DNA from 2 places in the Pantoea sp. C2G6 genome. Region 2 is predicted to be linked to the other one. Evidence: predicted binding sites of a transcription regulator. Region 2 holds the regulator's gene; the other holds the start of a gene.
The links. The regulator PurR, encoded in region 2, represses purine synthesis genes. The targets are predictions, from matches to a motif close to CANGCAAACGTTTGCNTG.
Positions count from the first base shown of each region.

Region 1: the regulator PurR is predicted to act here: its motif matches at 2,833-2,850, upstream of gcvT (glycine cleavage system aminomethyltransferase GcvT).

Region 1 covers NZ_JBGMNJ010000002.1:493,009-500,588, forward strand. Annotated here, with positions in the region: gene pepP (Xaa-Pro aminopeptidase) at 1-78, shown strand, start outside; gene ubiH (2-octaprenyl-6-methoxyphenyl hydroxylase) at 75-1,253, shown strand; gene ubiI (FAD-dependent 2-octaprenylphenol hydroxylase) at 1,267-2,469, shown strand; gene gcvT (glycine cleavage system aminomethyltransferase GcvT) at 2,902-3,999, shown strand; gene gcvH (glycine cleavage system protein GcvH) at 4,023-4,409, shown strand; gene gcvP (aminomethyl-transferring glycine dehydrogenase) at 4,490-7,363, shown strand; gene ACCW71_RS05695 (SDR family oxidoreductase) at 7,431-7,580, shown strand, end outside.
Region 2 covers NZ_JBGMNJ010000001.1:530,893-538,472, reverse strand. Annotated here, with positions in the region: gene ACCW71_RS02595 (TetR/AcrR family transcriptional regulator) at 1-244, shown strand, start outside; gene ACCW71_RS02590 (alkene reductase) at 295-1,392, shown strand; gene gloA (lactoylglutathione lyase) at 1,509-1,916, shown strand; gene rnt (ribonuclease T) at 2,037-2,705, shown strand; gene ACCW71_RS02575 (Grx4 family monothiol glutaredoxin) at 2,749-3,084, opposite strand; gene ACCW71_RS02570 (C40 family peptidase) at 3,450-4,241, shown strand; gene ACCW71_RS02565 (YnhF family membrane protein) at 4,294-4,383, opposite strand; gene purR (HTH-type transcriptional repressor PurR) at 4,666-5,691, shown strand; gene punR (DNA-binding transcriptional activator PunR) at 5,688-6,593, opposite strand; gene punC (purine nucleoside transporter PunC) at 6,700-7,580, shown strand, end outside.

The DNA.
Region 1 (7,580 bases), on a different contig from region 2:
ATCGAAAATCTCACCGACAGCGTGGTGAAAGAGGCTGATGCTATCGAGGCGCTGATGGCGGCGGCGAAACAGGCATGACGATTCTGATTGCCGGGGGCGGCATGACCGGGGCGACGCTGGCGCTGGCGATCTCCCATCTTACCCAGGGCAGCCTGCCGGTGACGCTGATTGAGAGCAGTGAACCAGCCAGCCGGACGCACCCCGGCTACGATGGCCGCGCCATTGCGCTCTCAGCCGGAACCTGCCAGCAGCTGGCGGATATTAATCTCTGGCAGCGCATCGCCAGCTGTGCCACGCCAATTACCGATATTCATGTCTCCGATCGCGGTCATGCGGGCTTTGTTTCGCTGGCCGCAGCTGACTACGCGATTCCGGCGCTGGGCCAGGTGGTTGAGCTGTTCGATGTCGGGCAGCGGCTGTTCGCTGAACTGAAAAAAGCACCCGGCGTTTCGCTGCGCTGTCCGGCCCGCGTGGTTGCGGCGAATCGCAGCGAGCAGCAGGTCGAGGTGACGCTGGACAGTGGCGAACAGCTCAGCGGCCAGCTGCTGGTCGCCGCGGATGGCACGCGCTCTGCGCTGGCGGCCTCCTGTGGCATTCAGTGGCAAAAAGACGATTACCAGCAGCTGGCGATGATCGCTAACGTCTCCAGCGCGCTGCCTCATCAGGGCCGGGCGTTTGAGCGCTTCACCGAGCATGGCCCGCTGGCGCTGTTGCCGATGTCCGGCAATCGCCTGTCACTGGTCTGGTGCCATCCGCTGTCGCAGCGGGATGTGCTGGAGCAGTGGAGCGACGCTGAATTCCTCAGCCAGTTGCAGCGCGCCTTTGGCTGGCGGCTCGGCCGGTTTACCCACACCGGTCAGCGAGAATGCTATCCGCTGGCGCTGCAACAGGCACAACAGCTGGTGACGCATCGCGTGGCAGTGGTGGGCAATGCGGCGCAGACGCTGCATCCGATTGCCGGTCAGGGCTTTAACCTTGGCCTGCGCGATGTGATGTCGCTGGCCGAAACGCTGGCCGCCGCCCATCGGCAACAGCAGGACCCCGGCAGCTACGCGGTGCTGGATCACTATCAGCAGCGTCGCCAGCCCGACCGTAACGCCACCATCGGCATGACCGACGGGCTGGTGCGTGTCTTTGCGAACCGTTATGGCCCGCTGATCGCAGGACGAAATCTGGGCCTGCTGGCGATGGATCATCTGCCGTGGCTACGAAATCAACTGGCTGAGCGCACGCTTGGCTGGGTTAAGCGTTAATTAAGAGGCTGAGATGCAAACTTTTGATGTGGTGATTGCCGGTGGCGGTATGGTGGGACTGGCGGTAGCCTGCGGATTGCAGGGCAGCGGGTTGCGCATCGCCGTGCTGGAAAAAGCGCCTGAGCCGCCGCTGACGCTGAGTGCGTCACCCTCGATTCGCGTGTCGGCGATTAATGCCGCCAGTGAGCGGCTGTTGCAGAAGCTGGATGTCTGGTCAACCATCCTCTCGCTACGCGCCAGTGCTTATCACGGCATGGAAGTGTGGGATCAGGACAGCTTCGGCGCTATCGCCTTTGATGATGAGCAGCAGGGCTTGTCACATCTGGGTCATATTATCGAAAACCCGGTTATCCACAGCGCACTCTGGCAGCGCGCCAGCGCCTGTAGCGACGTTACGCTGATGGCACCCGCGCAGTTACAGCAGGTGGCGTTTGGCGATAACGAAGCCTTTATCACGCTACAGGATGGCAGCATGCTGAGCGCGCGGTTAATGATCGCCGCTGACGGTGCCAACTCCTGGCTGCGTAACAAAGCGGATATTCCGCTGACCTTCTGGGATTACGATCACCATGCGTTAGTGGCTAACGTCCGCACTGAGAAGCCGCACGATGCGGTGGCGCGCCAGGTGTTCCAAGGTGACGGCATTCTGGCTTTCCTGCCGATGCAGGACCCGCATCTGAGTTCAATCGTCTGGTCGCTCTCTCCTCAGGAGGCGAGCCGACTGGAGACGATGCCGGAAGCGCTGTTCAATCAGCAGCTGTCGGTCGCCTTTGATATGCGGCTGGGTCTGTGCCAGCTGGAGAGTGAGCGTAAAACCTTCCCGCTGGTGGCGCGCTATGCCCGTAACTTCGCGGCGCACCGCCTGGCGCTGGTGGGCGACGCGGCCCACACCATTCATCCGCTGGCGGGTCAGGGGGTGAACCTCGGCTTTATGGACGCCGCCGAGCTGATTGGCGAGATTCGTCGTCTGCATCAGCAGGGGAAAGATATTGGCCAGCATCTCTACCTGCGCCGCTACGAGCGCAGCCGCAAACACAGCGCCGCCATGATGCTGGCGGGCATGCAGGGCTTCCGCGAAATGTTTGCCGGTAATCATCCGGCGAAAAAACTGCTGCGCGACGTCGGCCTGAAACTGGCTGACAGCCTGCCGGGAGTGAAACCGATGATGCTGAAACAGGCGATGGGGCTGAACGATCTGCCTGCCTGGCTACGATAATTTTCTGACCCATTGAAAAGCCAGCCTGCGCTGGCTTTTTTTATGCCTGAAGCGCCCCTGCACCAGCAAAAGGCAGCGTTGCACCAGCAGCGTTCATCGTTTGATTTATTCTAATTTTGCCACTGAATTCGCATTACTTTTTCTTATCCAGCGTCGTTTGCAGGCCGGGATTTTTTTAACATCCTGAACGCCATCCCGCATAAATTTGCTGCGTATATTTAAACACCCTGCATTTATTGCGCGATTAATCACAAAATTGCAGTTTTTTATCCTGTCAGTCAGCGATCCTGGTTAGGCTGTGCCTCTGCTTTCGACCCCGGTTTGCTTATGGTTAATCGTCAGATTCGGTGGTAACGTCAGCCGTAAGAGAACGTTTGCGTCGGCACGGTTTCCGGCGCGCTTTGCCCTCATTCGCTTCTGCACAGGATGGTTATGACTCAGCAAACAGCTCTGTTTGAACAGCATCAGGCCTGCGGTGCCCGCATGGTGGATTTTCATGGCTGGATGATGCCGCTGCACTACGGCTCCCAGATGGACGAACATCACACCGTGCGCAGTGACGCCGGGATGTTTGATGTCTCGCACATGACCATTGTCGACCTGACAGGCCCGCGCACCCGTGAGTTTCTGCGCTACCTGCTGGCCAACGATGTGGCCAAACTGACTCAGCCAGGCAAGGCGCTCTACAGCGGCATGCTGAACGCTTCCGGTGGCGTCATCGACGATTTGATTGTTTACTTTATGAGCGAGGAATTCTTCCGGCTGGTGGTGAACTCCGCGACCCGTGAAAAAGATCTCGCCTGGATAGCCGATCATGCGCAGGGTTATGGCATTACCCTGACCGAACGCGATGACCTGGCGCTGATTGCCGTCCAGGGCCCACAGGCGCAGCAGAAAGCGCAGACGCTATTCAGCGATGAGCAGCGTCAGGCTGTCGCTGGCATGAAGCCCTTTTTTGGCGTGCAGGCGGGCGAACTCTTTATCGCCACCACCGGCTATACCGGTGAGGCGGGCTATGAGATCGCTTTACCGGCAGAGCAGGCGGCTGACTTCTGGCAGCGCCTGCTCTCGGCTGGCGTCAAACCCGCCGGGCTGGGGGCGCGTGACACCCTGCGTCTGGAGGCCGGTATGAACCTCTATGGTCAGGAGATGGATGAAGGCGTGTCGCCGCTGGCTGCCAATATGGGCTGGACCATCAGCTGGGAACCAGCCGATCGCGCCTTTATCGGTCGTGAGGCGCTGGAACAGCAGCGTGAGCACGGCACCGACAAGCTGGTCGGTCTGATCATGACCGAAAAAGGGGTGCTGCGCAGCGGCCTGCCGGTGCGTTTCACCGATGAGCAGGGAGAGCCACAGCAGGGGATTATCACCAGCGGTTCCTTTTCGCCCACGCTGGGCTACAGCATCGCTTTAGCGCGCGTACCCGCCTCGATTGGCAGCAGCGCGATAGTTGAGATCCGTAACCGCCAGATGCCGGTGCAGGTTACCCGTCCCATTTTTGTCCGCGCCGGTAAACCGGTTGCCCAGTAAATTTTATTCAGGAGAAATGGCCAATGAGCAATGTGCCTAACACATTAAAGTACCGCGACAGCCACGAATGGGTGCGCAAAGAAGACGATGGCAGCTACACCGTGGGCATCACTGAACATGCGCAGGAGTTACTGGGCGACATGGTGTTTGTCGATCTGCCTGAAGTGGGCGCAACCTTCTCAGCCGGTGAAGAGTGCGCGGTTGCGGAGTCGGTGAAAGCCGCGTCAGATATTTATGCGCCGATCAGCGGTGAGATTGTCGCGGTGAATGAGGCGCTGAGCGATTCACCAGAGCGGGTCAACAGCGAGCCTTATGAGGGCGGCTGGTTATTTAAAATCAAAGCCAGCGATGCGTCTGAAATCGACGCGCTGCTGGATGCGGAGGCGTACAAAGCCTCTATCGACGAGTAGTCGTCAGGCGGCCTTGTCGTGAGGCCGCAGATTTCTGTTTGCTCCCCCGGTTCCCCAGCCCGATTCAGGATTTACTGCTAATGACTCAGACTCTCAGCCAGCTTGAACACAACGGTGCATTCATTGAGCGCCATATCGGTCCTTCACCCGAGCAGCAAGCCCAGATGCTTGACGCAATTGGCGCCCGTTCGCTGGAGGCGTTAATCGGCACGATTGTACCGGCGGACATTCAGCTGCCCGGCCCGCCAGCGGTGGGCGAAGCGGCCACGGAACAGCAGGCGCTGGCGGAACTGAAAGCGATCGCCAGCCAGAATCTGCTTTACAAATCCTGGATCGGCATGGGCTACAGCGCGGTGATCACCCCGTCGGTGATCCTGCGCAACATGCTAGAGAATCCGGGCTGGTACACCGCCTATACTCCCTATCAGCCCGAAGTTTCACAGGGTCGACTGGAGGCGCTGTTAAACTTCCAGCAGCTGACGCTCGATCTCACCGGCATGGATATTGCCTCTGCCTCGCTGCTGGACGAAGCGACCGCTGCCGCCGAAGCGATGGCGATGGCGAAGCGCGTCAGCAAAATTAAAAACGCCAATAAATTCTTTATCGCTGATGATATTCATCCGCAGACGCTGGATGTGGTGCGCACCCGCGCGGAGACCTTCGGCTTTGAGCTGATTATCGATCGTGCCGATAAAGCGCCCGACCACGACGACCTGTTTGGTGTGCTGCTGCAACAGGTGGGCACCACCGGCGAAGCGCACGATTACACGTCGCTGATTAGCACGCTGAAAGCCCGCAAAGTCGTGGTCAGCGTGGCGGCGGATTTTATGTCGCTGGTCCTGCTGGAAGCGCCAGGCAAACAGGGCGCAGACATTGTCTTTGGTTCCGCTCAGCGCTTCGGGGTGCCGATGGGCTATGGCGGACCACACGCCGCGTTCTTCGCCAGCCGCGATGAGTATAAACGCTCCATGCCGGGCCGCATCATCGGTGTCTCGCGCGACGCCGCAGGCAACACGGCGCTGCGCATGGCGATGCAGACCCGTGAGCAGCATATCCGCCGTGAAAAGGCCAACTCCAACATCTGTACTTCGCAGGTGCTGCTGGCCAACATCGCCGGTCTCTACGCGGTGTTCCACGGTCCGGCGGGCCTGAAGCGGATCGCATCCCGCATCCACCGTTTCACCAATATTCTGGCGGCCGGTCTGCAACAGGGCGGCCTGAAGCTGCGCCATCAGCACTGGTTCGACACCCTGACAGTGGAGGTTAACGATAAAGCGGCGGTGCTGAATCGCGCCCTGAGTTTCGGCGTTAACCTGCGTAGCGATATTCATCACGCGGTTGGTATCACCCTGGATGAAACCACCTGTCGGGAAGATATTCTGGCGCTGTTTGCCATTCTGCTGGGCGACGACCACGGTCAGGATCTGGAGAAACTCGACCGCGAAGTGGCCAGCGAAAGTCACTCCATCCCGGCCGGACTGCAACGTAACAGCGCAATCCTGACTCATCCGGTGTTTAACCGTCATCACAGTGAAACCGAGATGATGCGCTACATGCACAGCCTGGAGAAAAAGGATCTGGCGCTGAACCAGGCGATGATCCCGCTCGGCTCCTGCACCATGAAGCTCAACGCCGCCGCTGAGATGATCCCGATCACCTGGCCGGAGTTTGCCGAACTGCATCCGTTCTGCCCGGCGGAACAGGCCAGCGGCTATCTGCAAATGATCGGTCAGCTTTCGCAGTGGCTGGTACAGCTCACCGGCTACGATGCCCTCTGCATGCAGCCAAACTCCGGTGCCCAGGGGGAATATGCCGGGCTGCTGGCGATCCGCCGCTACCATGAAAGCCGTGGCCAGGGCGATCGTCATCTCTGCCTGATCCCCAGCTCGGCACACGGCACCAACCCGGCCTCCGCCCAGATGGCGGGGATGGATGTGGTGGTGGTGGCCTGTGATAAGCAGGGCAACATCGACCTCGGCGACCTGCGTGAAAAAGCGGCTCAGGCGGGCGAGCAGCTCTCCTGCATCATGGTGACCTATCCTTCCACCCACGGCGTCTATGAAGAGACAATCCGTGAGGTGTGCCAGATCGTGCATCAGTATGGCGGTCAGGTCTATCTGGATGGTGCCAACATGAACGCCCAGGTGGGCATCACCACGCCTGGCTACATTGGCGCGGATGTGTCGCACCTTAACCTGCATAAAACCTTCTGCATTCCGCACGGCGGCGGCGGACCCGGCATGGGGCCGATTGGCGTGAAAGCACATCTGGCACCTTTTGTGCCGGGCCACAGCGTGGTGCAGATCGATGGCGTGCTGACGCAGCAGGGCGCAGTCTCGGCGGCTCCGTTTGGCAGCGCCTCCATTCTGCCGATCAGCTGGATGTACATTCGCATGATGGGTGCGGAAGGGCTGAAACAGGCGAGTTCAGTAGCCATTCTGAATGCCAACTATATTGCCAGCCGCTTGCAGTCTGCCTATCCGGTGCTCTACACCGGTCGTGACGGCCGGGTGGCGCACGAATGCATTCTCGACATCCGTCCGCTGAAAGAGCAGACCGGCATCAGTGAGCTGGACATTGCCAAACGCCTGATCGATTACGGTTTCCACGCCCCGACCATGTCCTTCCCGGTCGCCGGTACGCTGATGGTGGAGCCGACAGAGTCTGAGAGCAAAATCGAGCTGGATCGCTTTATCGACGCGATGCTGGCTATCCGTATCGAAATCGATCGGGTGGCGGCGGGGGAATGGCCGCTGGAAGATAACCCGCTGGTTAATGCGCCGCATACCCAGCAGGAAATCGTCAGTGAGTGGTCACATCCTTACAGCCGTGAACTGGCGGTCTTCCCGGCGGGCAGCCATAACAAATACTGGCCAACGGTAAAACGGCTGGATGATGTGTTTGGCGACCGCAACCTGTTCTGCTCCTGCGTTCCGATGAGCGACTATCAGTAAGTCGCGGTGCAGCAGTAAACCGATCACCCAGGGCCGATTCGTCGGCCCTTTGTTATGGAGAAGCAGCATGAAACTCGCACTAGTGACAGGCGGCAGTCGCGGTATCGGGCGGGCCACGGCGCTGCTGCTGGCAGCCCGCGGCTATCAGGTCGCGGTGAACTACCGTCAGCGCGAGTCTGAGGCGCAGCAGGTGGTCAGCCAGATTCAGCAGCAGGGC
Region 2 (7,580 bases):
TCTCTCTGAGCCGATGCGCGACGCGCTGCAACAGGGTGCGGCAAAAATTACCGCCCTGTATGCCCGCACGCTGATCGCCGCTGAACAGCAGGAGTCACTGAACCTGCCGCAGCCGCCCGCGCAGATGGCTGAACTGCTGTCGCTGCTGTGGCTTGGTGCCAGTTTGCAGAGCAAGATTTCCCGTGAGCCGCAGCCGCTGCGACTCGCGCTGAATACCATCGAACAGTGGCTTGACCGTCACTGATTTTAAAAACAGATGTTTGTAGACGACTGGTCTACTAATCAGGAGCTATTATGGCGAGTACCCAGCTGTTTCGTCCGCTGAAAGTCGGCGCAATTACCGTCCCGAACCGCGTTTTTATGGCGCCACTGACCCGGCTGCGCAGCATTGAGCCGGGCGACATTCCAACCCCGATGATGGGCGAATATTATCGTCAGCGCGCCAGCGCCGGTTTAATCATTACCGAAGCCACCCAGATCTCCTTCCAGGCGAAAGGCTACGCCGGTGCGCCAGGCTTACACACGCAGCCACAGATCGCGGCGTGGAAAGCGATTAACGAAGGGGTGCATCAGGCGGGCGGCCATACCGCCGTGCAGCTGTGGCACACCGGTCGTATCTCGCACAACAGCGTGCAGCCGGAAGGCAAAGCCCCGGTGGCACCTTCGGCGATTGCCGCGGGCACCCGCACCTCGCTGCGTGCCGAAGATGGCAGCGTCTACCGTGAAGAGACCTCCACGCCGCGCGAACTGACGGTGCCGGAGATCCAGCAGATCGTGGCCGACTTTGGTCAGGCCGCCGCCAACGCGCGCGAAGCGGATTTCGATCTGCTTGAGTTGCACTCGGCGCACGGGTATCTGATCCACCAGTTCCTGGCGCCAGGCTCAAACCAGCGTAGCGACGAATATGGCGGCAGCATTGAAAAACGCGGTCGTTTTGCGCTGGAAGTGGTTGATGCGGTGATCGCCAACTGGGCGGCGGATCGTATCGGTATTCGCGTCTCCCCTATCGGCAGCTTCCAGAATCTCGATAACGGCCCGGACGAAGAAGAAGCCGCGCTGTGGTATATCGGCGAGCTGGCAAAACGCAACATCGCCTATCTGCACCTTTCAGAGCCAGACTGGGCCGGCGGTAAGCCTTATACCGACGCTTTCCGTCAGAAAGTGCGTGACCTGTTCCCTGGCGTGATCATTGGTGCTGGTGCCTACACCGTGGAGAAAGCGGACGATCTGATCGCACGCGGTCTGATCGATGCGGTGGCCTTTGGTCGCGATTACATCGCTAACCCGGATCTGGTTGAACGTCTGCAACAGGACGCGCCACTGAATCCACAGCGCCCGGAGAGTTTCTACGGCGGCGGCGCGGAAGGTTATATCGACTACCCTACCCTGTAATCGGTTCGGGCTGCCGTCCGGGACGATGACGGCAGCCATTACGCAATGGCGATTTTGATCGCTATACTTAGCGCCTGGGTCATCCGGCGATGGCGTTTTATTGAAAAGAGGATGTTATGCGTTTACTTCATACCATGCTGCGCGTTGGCGATCTGCAACGTTCTATCGACTTCTACACCCGTGTGCTGGGCATGCGCGTGCTGCGTCAGAGCGAAAACACCGAATACAAATATACCCTGGCGTTTGTAGGTTACACCGACGAGAGCGAAGGCGCGGTGATTGAGCTGACCTACAACTGGGGCGTTGATAAGTATGACCTCGGCAACGCCTATGGTCATATCGCGCTGGGCGTCGATGACGCGGCAGCAGCCTGCGAGCGTATCCGCAAAGATGGTGGCAACGTCACCCGTGAAGCGGGCCCGGTCAAGGGCGGCTCCACCATTATTGCCTTTGTGGAAGATCCCGATGGCTACAAAATTGAGCTGATCGAAAACAAAGACGCCGGAAACGGCCTGGGCAACTAATTCTGCCCCTCAGCCTGCCCTGCCGGGTGGGCTGACCTCCCTTCTCTGCGGTTCATCTGCTGCACCCGGGCCGGTTTTTTGCCATAATGCGCGCTGCCCTTTTTCTGCAACGAGATCCTGATGTCTGAATCGAATTCCCCTAATGCACTCAATCAACGTTTCCGTGGCTTCTATCCGGTGGTCATCGACGTGGAAACCGCGGGTTTCAACGCGCAAACCGATGCGTTACTGGAGATTGCCGCCATCACGCTGAAAATGGATGAAGAGGGCTGGATTCAGACTGACCAGACGCTGCATTTTCACGTCGAGCCGTTTGCCGGCTCGCTGCTGCACCCTGAAGCGCTGGCCTTTACCGGTATCGACCCCACTAATCCGCTGCGTGGCGCGGTGAGTGAATATGAAGCGCTGCACGCCATTTTTAAAATGGTGCGCAAAGGCATTAAAGACAGCGGCTGTAACCGCGCCATTATGGTGGCGCACAACGCGACTTTCGATCTGAACTTTATGTCGGCCGCGGCGGAGCGTGCCAGCCTGAAACGCAATCCGTTTCATCCGTTCGCCACCTTTGACACCGCGGCCCTGAGCGGCCTGGTGCTGGGACAGACGGTGCTGGCGAAAGCCTGTATCGCGGCGGGGATGGCGTTTGACAGCAATCAGGCGCACTCGGCGCTGTATGACACCCAGCAGACGGCGCTGCTGTTCTGTGAGCTGGTGAATCGCTGGAAACGTTTAGGCGGCTGGCCACTTCCGTTGGCGGCGGAAGCGCCGGAAGCCGATGCATCCGCATAAGGGATGCCATAATGAGAAAGGCCGACATGATGTCGGCCTTTTTTTATTCTGCTTCTTTAAATTTTTCTGCGGTCTCTTTGATCAGCGACTGCAATTCACCACGCTGTAACATCTCAACGATGATGTCACATCCGCCGACCAGCTCGCCATCGACCCACAGCTGCGGGAAGGTTGGCCAGTTGGCGTATTTCGGCAGCTCTGCACGAATGTCAGGGTTCTGCAGAATATCCACGTAAGCAAAGCGCTCACCACAGGCTGACAGCGCCTGTACCGCCTGAGCAGAGAAACCGCAGCTTGGCAGTTTCGGGGAACCTTTCATATACAGCAGGATCGGGTTTTCTGCGATCTGGCGCTGAATTTTTTCTACAGTACTCATAATTGCCTTCCTTAATTCGTTACTTCGTGTTTGTTTATTGTAGCGACTTCGCCGCGTGACTGAAAACGAGATTTTGCTCACTGCCCGATTAAATGACCCGCATTGCTAAGTTGTGGCAGGCCGGGCATGAATTCTCCTTTATTAACAGCTGGTAACAGTTTAATAATTCGTAATAATTTCGCTGATATAAGAGACTGAAAATGTTCATTTTCAACACTATTATGGCGGCTGCAAAGATTAATAAAAAAAGACATAACAGTTTTTAAAAAAACTGGACTAGAATGGCTTCGGCGCTGATCCTGGATCAGATTATTCTCACCCTTGTCGCGGTGCGTAGTGGCCCTGACAACTCAACTTATCAACGGACTATGCGTTTAATCATTACGCTTTTTATGCTGGCCTTTGCGCAACTGTTCTTTAATGTCGCCGCTGCGTCACCGCACAAGCCGGTGAACCTCAGTACGCATAAAGCAGAGAAAAAGAGTGCGCGTGACGATGAGCGCCGCAAGCGCCGTCCTGTCAAAACAGCGGCGAAAAAGAGTCGCCTCAGCCCGGTTCAGAAAACAAAAACCAAAAAACAGAAAAAAGTTGAACTGACCGCTCAGCAGACCCCCGCTCACAAGACCTCGCTTAAAACCGCCAGCAGCACAAAGAACAAGAAACGCTATGGCCACCAGCGTCCGCTGAAAACCGCCGACCTCAACAGCGCGGAAACCGGCACCATCAAAATGAATAAATCGCACCGTCAGCGCTATCAGAAGGCGCGCGAAACGGCGATGACCAAGCTGATGGGTCAGCTGGGTAAACCCTATCAGTGGGGCGGCACCTCCCCGCATACCGGCTTTGATTGCAGCGGCCTGGTCTGGTACGCCTATAAAGATCTGGTGAAGTTTAAGATCCCGCGCACCGCCAATGAAATGTATCACCTGCGTGACGCCGCACCGATTAAGCGCGAATCGCTGGAAAAAGGGGATCTGGTTTTCTTCCGCATTAACGGTCGCGGTACCGCTGACCACGTCGGCGTTTACCTGGGTAACGGCAAATTTATCCAGTCGCCTCGTACCGGCAAAGATATTCAGATTAGCGCGTTAGGGGAAGATTACTGGCAGCGCCACTACATTGGTGCCCGTCGGGTGATGACGCCAAAAACCATTCGCTGAGTGGATAAACAGCCAGAAAAGAGAGCCGGGGTGAAAACCCCGGCTTTTTTTATCAGTGCAGAATAGCGGTAAAACTAAAGGCTACAATCATCAGCAGGCAGCCGACGGTGGTCATCAACGCCAGTTTAAGATCGGTACTCATTGATTACTCCTTAGTCACACAGTATGTAGGGATATAGCATTTTCCCACAGGGACCGGTAAAAATCTCGTTTTATCCGGTCAGCCTTGTTAGAATCCCGCCTTTGTTGCGCAACGCGCGCAACCCCGATTCCGTTTGCTCGCTTTTCCAGGCGCTATTTACCCGCCAGACGCCTGTTTACCGGCCAGAAAAGAGGCATGATTGCAGGAAAACCCCCTGGGCAGACGCAAACGTTTAACATTACGCTTATCAGCGAGTTAGATAAGCACTGGAGTCCGATTTTCATGGCAACAATCAAAGATGTGGCAAAACGCGCCGGCGTCTCAACGACCACCGTTTCGCACGTCATTAATAAAACGCGCTTTGTGGCGGAAGAGACGCGCAACGCGGTCTGGCAGGCGATTCAGGAGCTGCACTACTCACCCAGCGCCGTGGCGCGCAGCCTGAAGGTGAATCACACCAAAACGCTGGGCCTGCTTGCCACCTCCAGCGAAGCGCCCTATTTCGCTGAAATTATCGAAGCCGTGGAGAATCACTGCTTTGACAAGGGCTACACCCTGATCCTCGGCAATGCCCATAACGATCTGCAAAAACAGCGCGCTTACCTCAGCATGATGGCGCAGAAGCGCGTCGATGGCCTGCTGGTGATGTGCTCTGAATACCCGGACGATCTGCTGAAGATGCTGGAAGAGAACCGTAATATTCCGATGGTGGTGATGGACTGGGGCGAGTCACGCGCCGACTTTACCGACACCGTGCTGGATAATGCCTTCCAGGGCGGCTATCTGGCCGGCCGTTATCTGATTGAGCGCGGCCACCGCGATATTGGTGCTATCCCCGGTCAGATGGAGCGTAACACCGGCGGCGGACGCCATGCCGGTTTTCTGAAAGCGCTGGAAGAAGCGGGGATTCAGCCGCGTCCCGAATGGATCGTGCAGGGTGACTTTGAGCCGGAGTCGGGTTATCAGGCGATGCAGCAGATTCTGTCGCAGAAACAGCGTCCGACCGCGGTGTTCTGTGGCGGCGACATTATGGCGATGGGCGCGATTTGTGCCGCCGACGAGATGGGCCTGCGGGTGCCGCAGGATATTTCGGTGATCGGCTATGACAATGTGCGCAACGCGCGCTATTTCGCCCCGGCCCTGACCACCGTCCATCAGCCGAAAGCCCAGCTGGGTGAGAAAGCGCTGGATATGCTGCTGGACCGTATCACCAGCAAACGCGAAGTGTCACAGACGATTGAAGTGCACCCTACCCTGATTGAACGCCGTTCGGTCGCGGATGGTCCGTTCCGCGACTATCGCCGTTAATCCTCGCTCAGCCACTCCTGATTAAGCGTCTGCGCATCACCCAGGTAGTTCAGCAGCCAGGCGGTTGCCGGGGATGCGCGATCTTCCGCCCAGCTGACGCAGCAGGGGCTGTCAGGAAAGGCCACCGGCAGCGTCAGCTCAACCAGATCGCCGCTGTCGAGCAGCGGTTTCGCCAGATGACCTGGCACCATCGCGACGCACAATCCCGCCAGCAAACAGTCCAGCCCGGTCTGCCATTCCGGTACCACCAGCCGGCGCTGGTTATCCAGCGTCCATGTCATCCGGCGCGGCAGCGCGCGGGAGGTATCCTCCAGCACCAGCGACGGCCAGCTGCGCAGCGTATCTTCATCGATCTGGCTGGCCTGCGTCAGCGGATGATGATGCGCAACCACGCAGCGCCAGTTGAGCTTCCCCATATCGCGGAAGGCGAAACGTCCGCCAACCGGGATCGCCTGGGTCGCGCCAATCGCCACTTCAACCCGGCCATCCGCCAGCGCATCCCAGACGCCGTTAAACACTTCATAGCTGATGTGCAGCTCCATATCGGGGAAATGGCGATAAAAATCTTTCACCAGTTGCCGGGTCCGCTCGGGTTTCACGATGCAGTCAATCGCCAGGCTTAACTGGCCGCGCCAGCCGTTAGCCAGCTGCTGACACTGTCGGCGTGTGGCGAGCATTTTTTTGATGACGCTGCGCCCTTCACGGACAAAATGCTCGCCCGCAGGCGTTAATACCACCTCCCGATGCTGGCGTTCAAACAGCGGCACCGCCAGCCAGGTCTCCAGCTGGCGCACCGTATAGCTGATGGCAGAAGGGACGCGATGCAGCTCCTGCGCCGCCGCGCTGAAACTGCCACCGCGCGCCACTGCGTCAACCACCTCTAATGCATATTCCGACCACATAATCTGCCTTCAAAAATTTTAACAGCAATCGGCAAATATTAGCGTTTCACAGCCGCAAACGCACCTTTTACACTCTGCCGCGTTTATCCTGCAAAATGAGAAGCACATGTTACCGACCAAAGGATTTATGCCCTATCTTGCTCTGCTGAGCATGCTGGGCTTTTTAGCCACTGATATGTACCTGCCCGCCTTCGGTGCGATGCAGCAGACCTTTAACAGCTCGCCGGGTCTGATCAGCGCCAGCCTGAGCCTGTTCCTGGCGGGCTTTGCCTGCGGTCAGCTCTTCTGGGGGCCGCTCTCCGATCGCATCGGGCGCAAGCCGGTGCTGCTGGCCGGGCTGACGCTGTTTGCTGTCGGCTGCGCCGGGATGCTGTGGGTGAGTAATATCTATCTGATGCTGCTGCTGCGTTTTGCGCAGGCGATTGGCGTCTGCGCCGCCGCCGTAAGCTGGCAGGCGCTGGTGGTCGATCGCTATCCGGCGGCGCGCGCCAATAAAGTGTTCGCCACCATCATGCCGCTGGTTGCGCTCTCCCCCGCGCTGGCCCCGCTGCTGGGTGCCTGGCTGATTGGCCATTTCCACTGGCGCTCCATTTTCCTGGTGCTGACCCTGACTGCGGTCGCGCTGATTCTGACCACGTTGCGTCTGCCGGGTGCGCGTCCGGTGGCCGCTGACAAAGGTGCGCAGCCAGGTTTTCTCTCGCTGGTGAAATCCCGGATTTACAGCGGTAACGTTCTGATCTATTCCGCCTGTTCCGCCAGCTTTTTTGCCTGGCTGACCGGTTCGCCCTTTATTCTGGCCGATCTGGGGCTCTCGCCAGCCGACATCGGGCTGAGCTATCTGCCCCAGACGCTGGCTTTCCTGATTGGCGGTTTTGGCTGTCGTGCCCTGCTTAACCGTTTTAGTGGCGCACAGCTGCTGCCCTGGCTGCTGCTGCTCTACAGCCTGAGTATTCTGGCGCTGTTTGGTGTCGCGCTCTCTGGCACTGC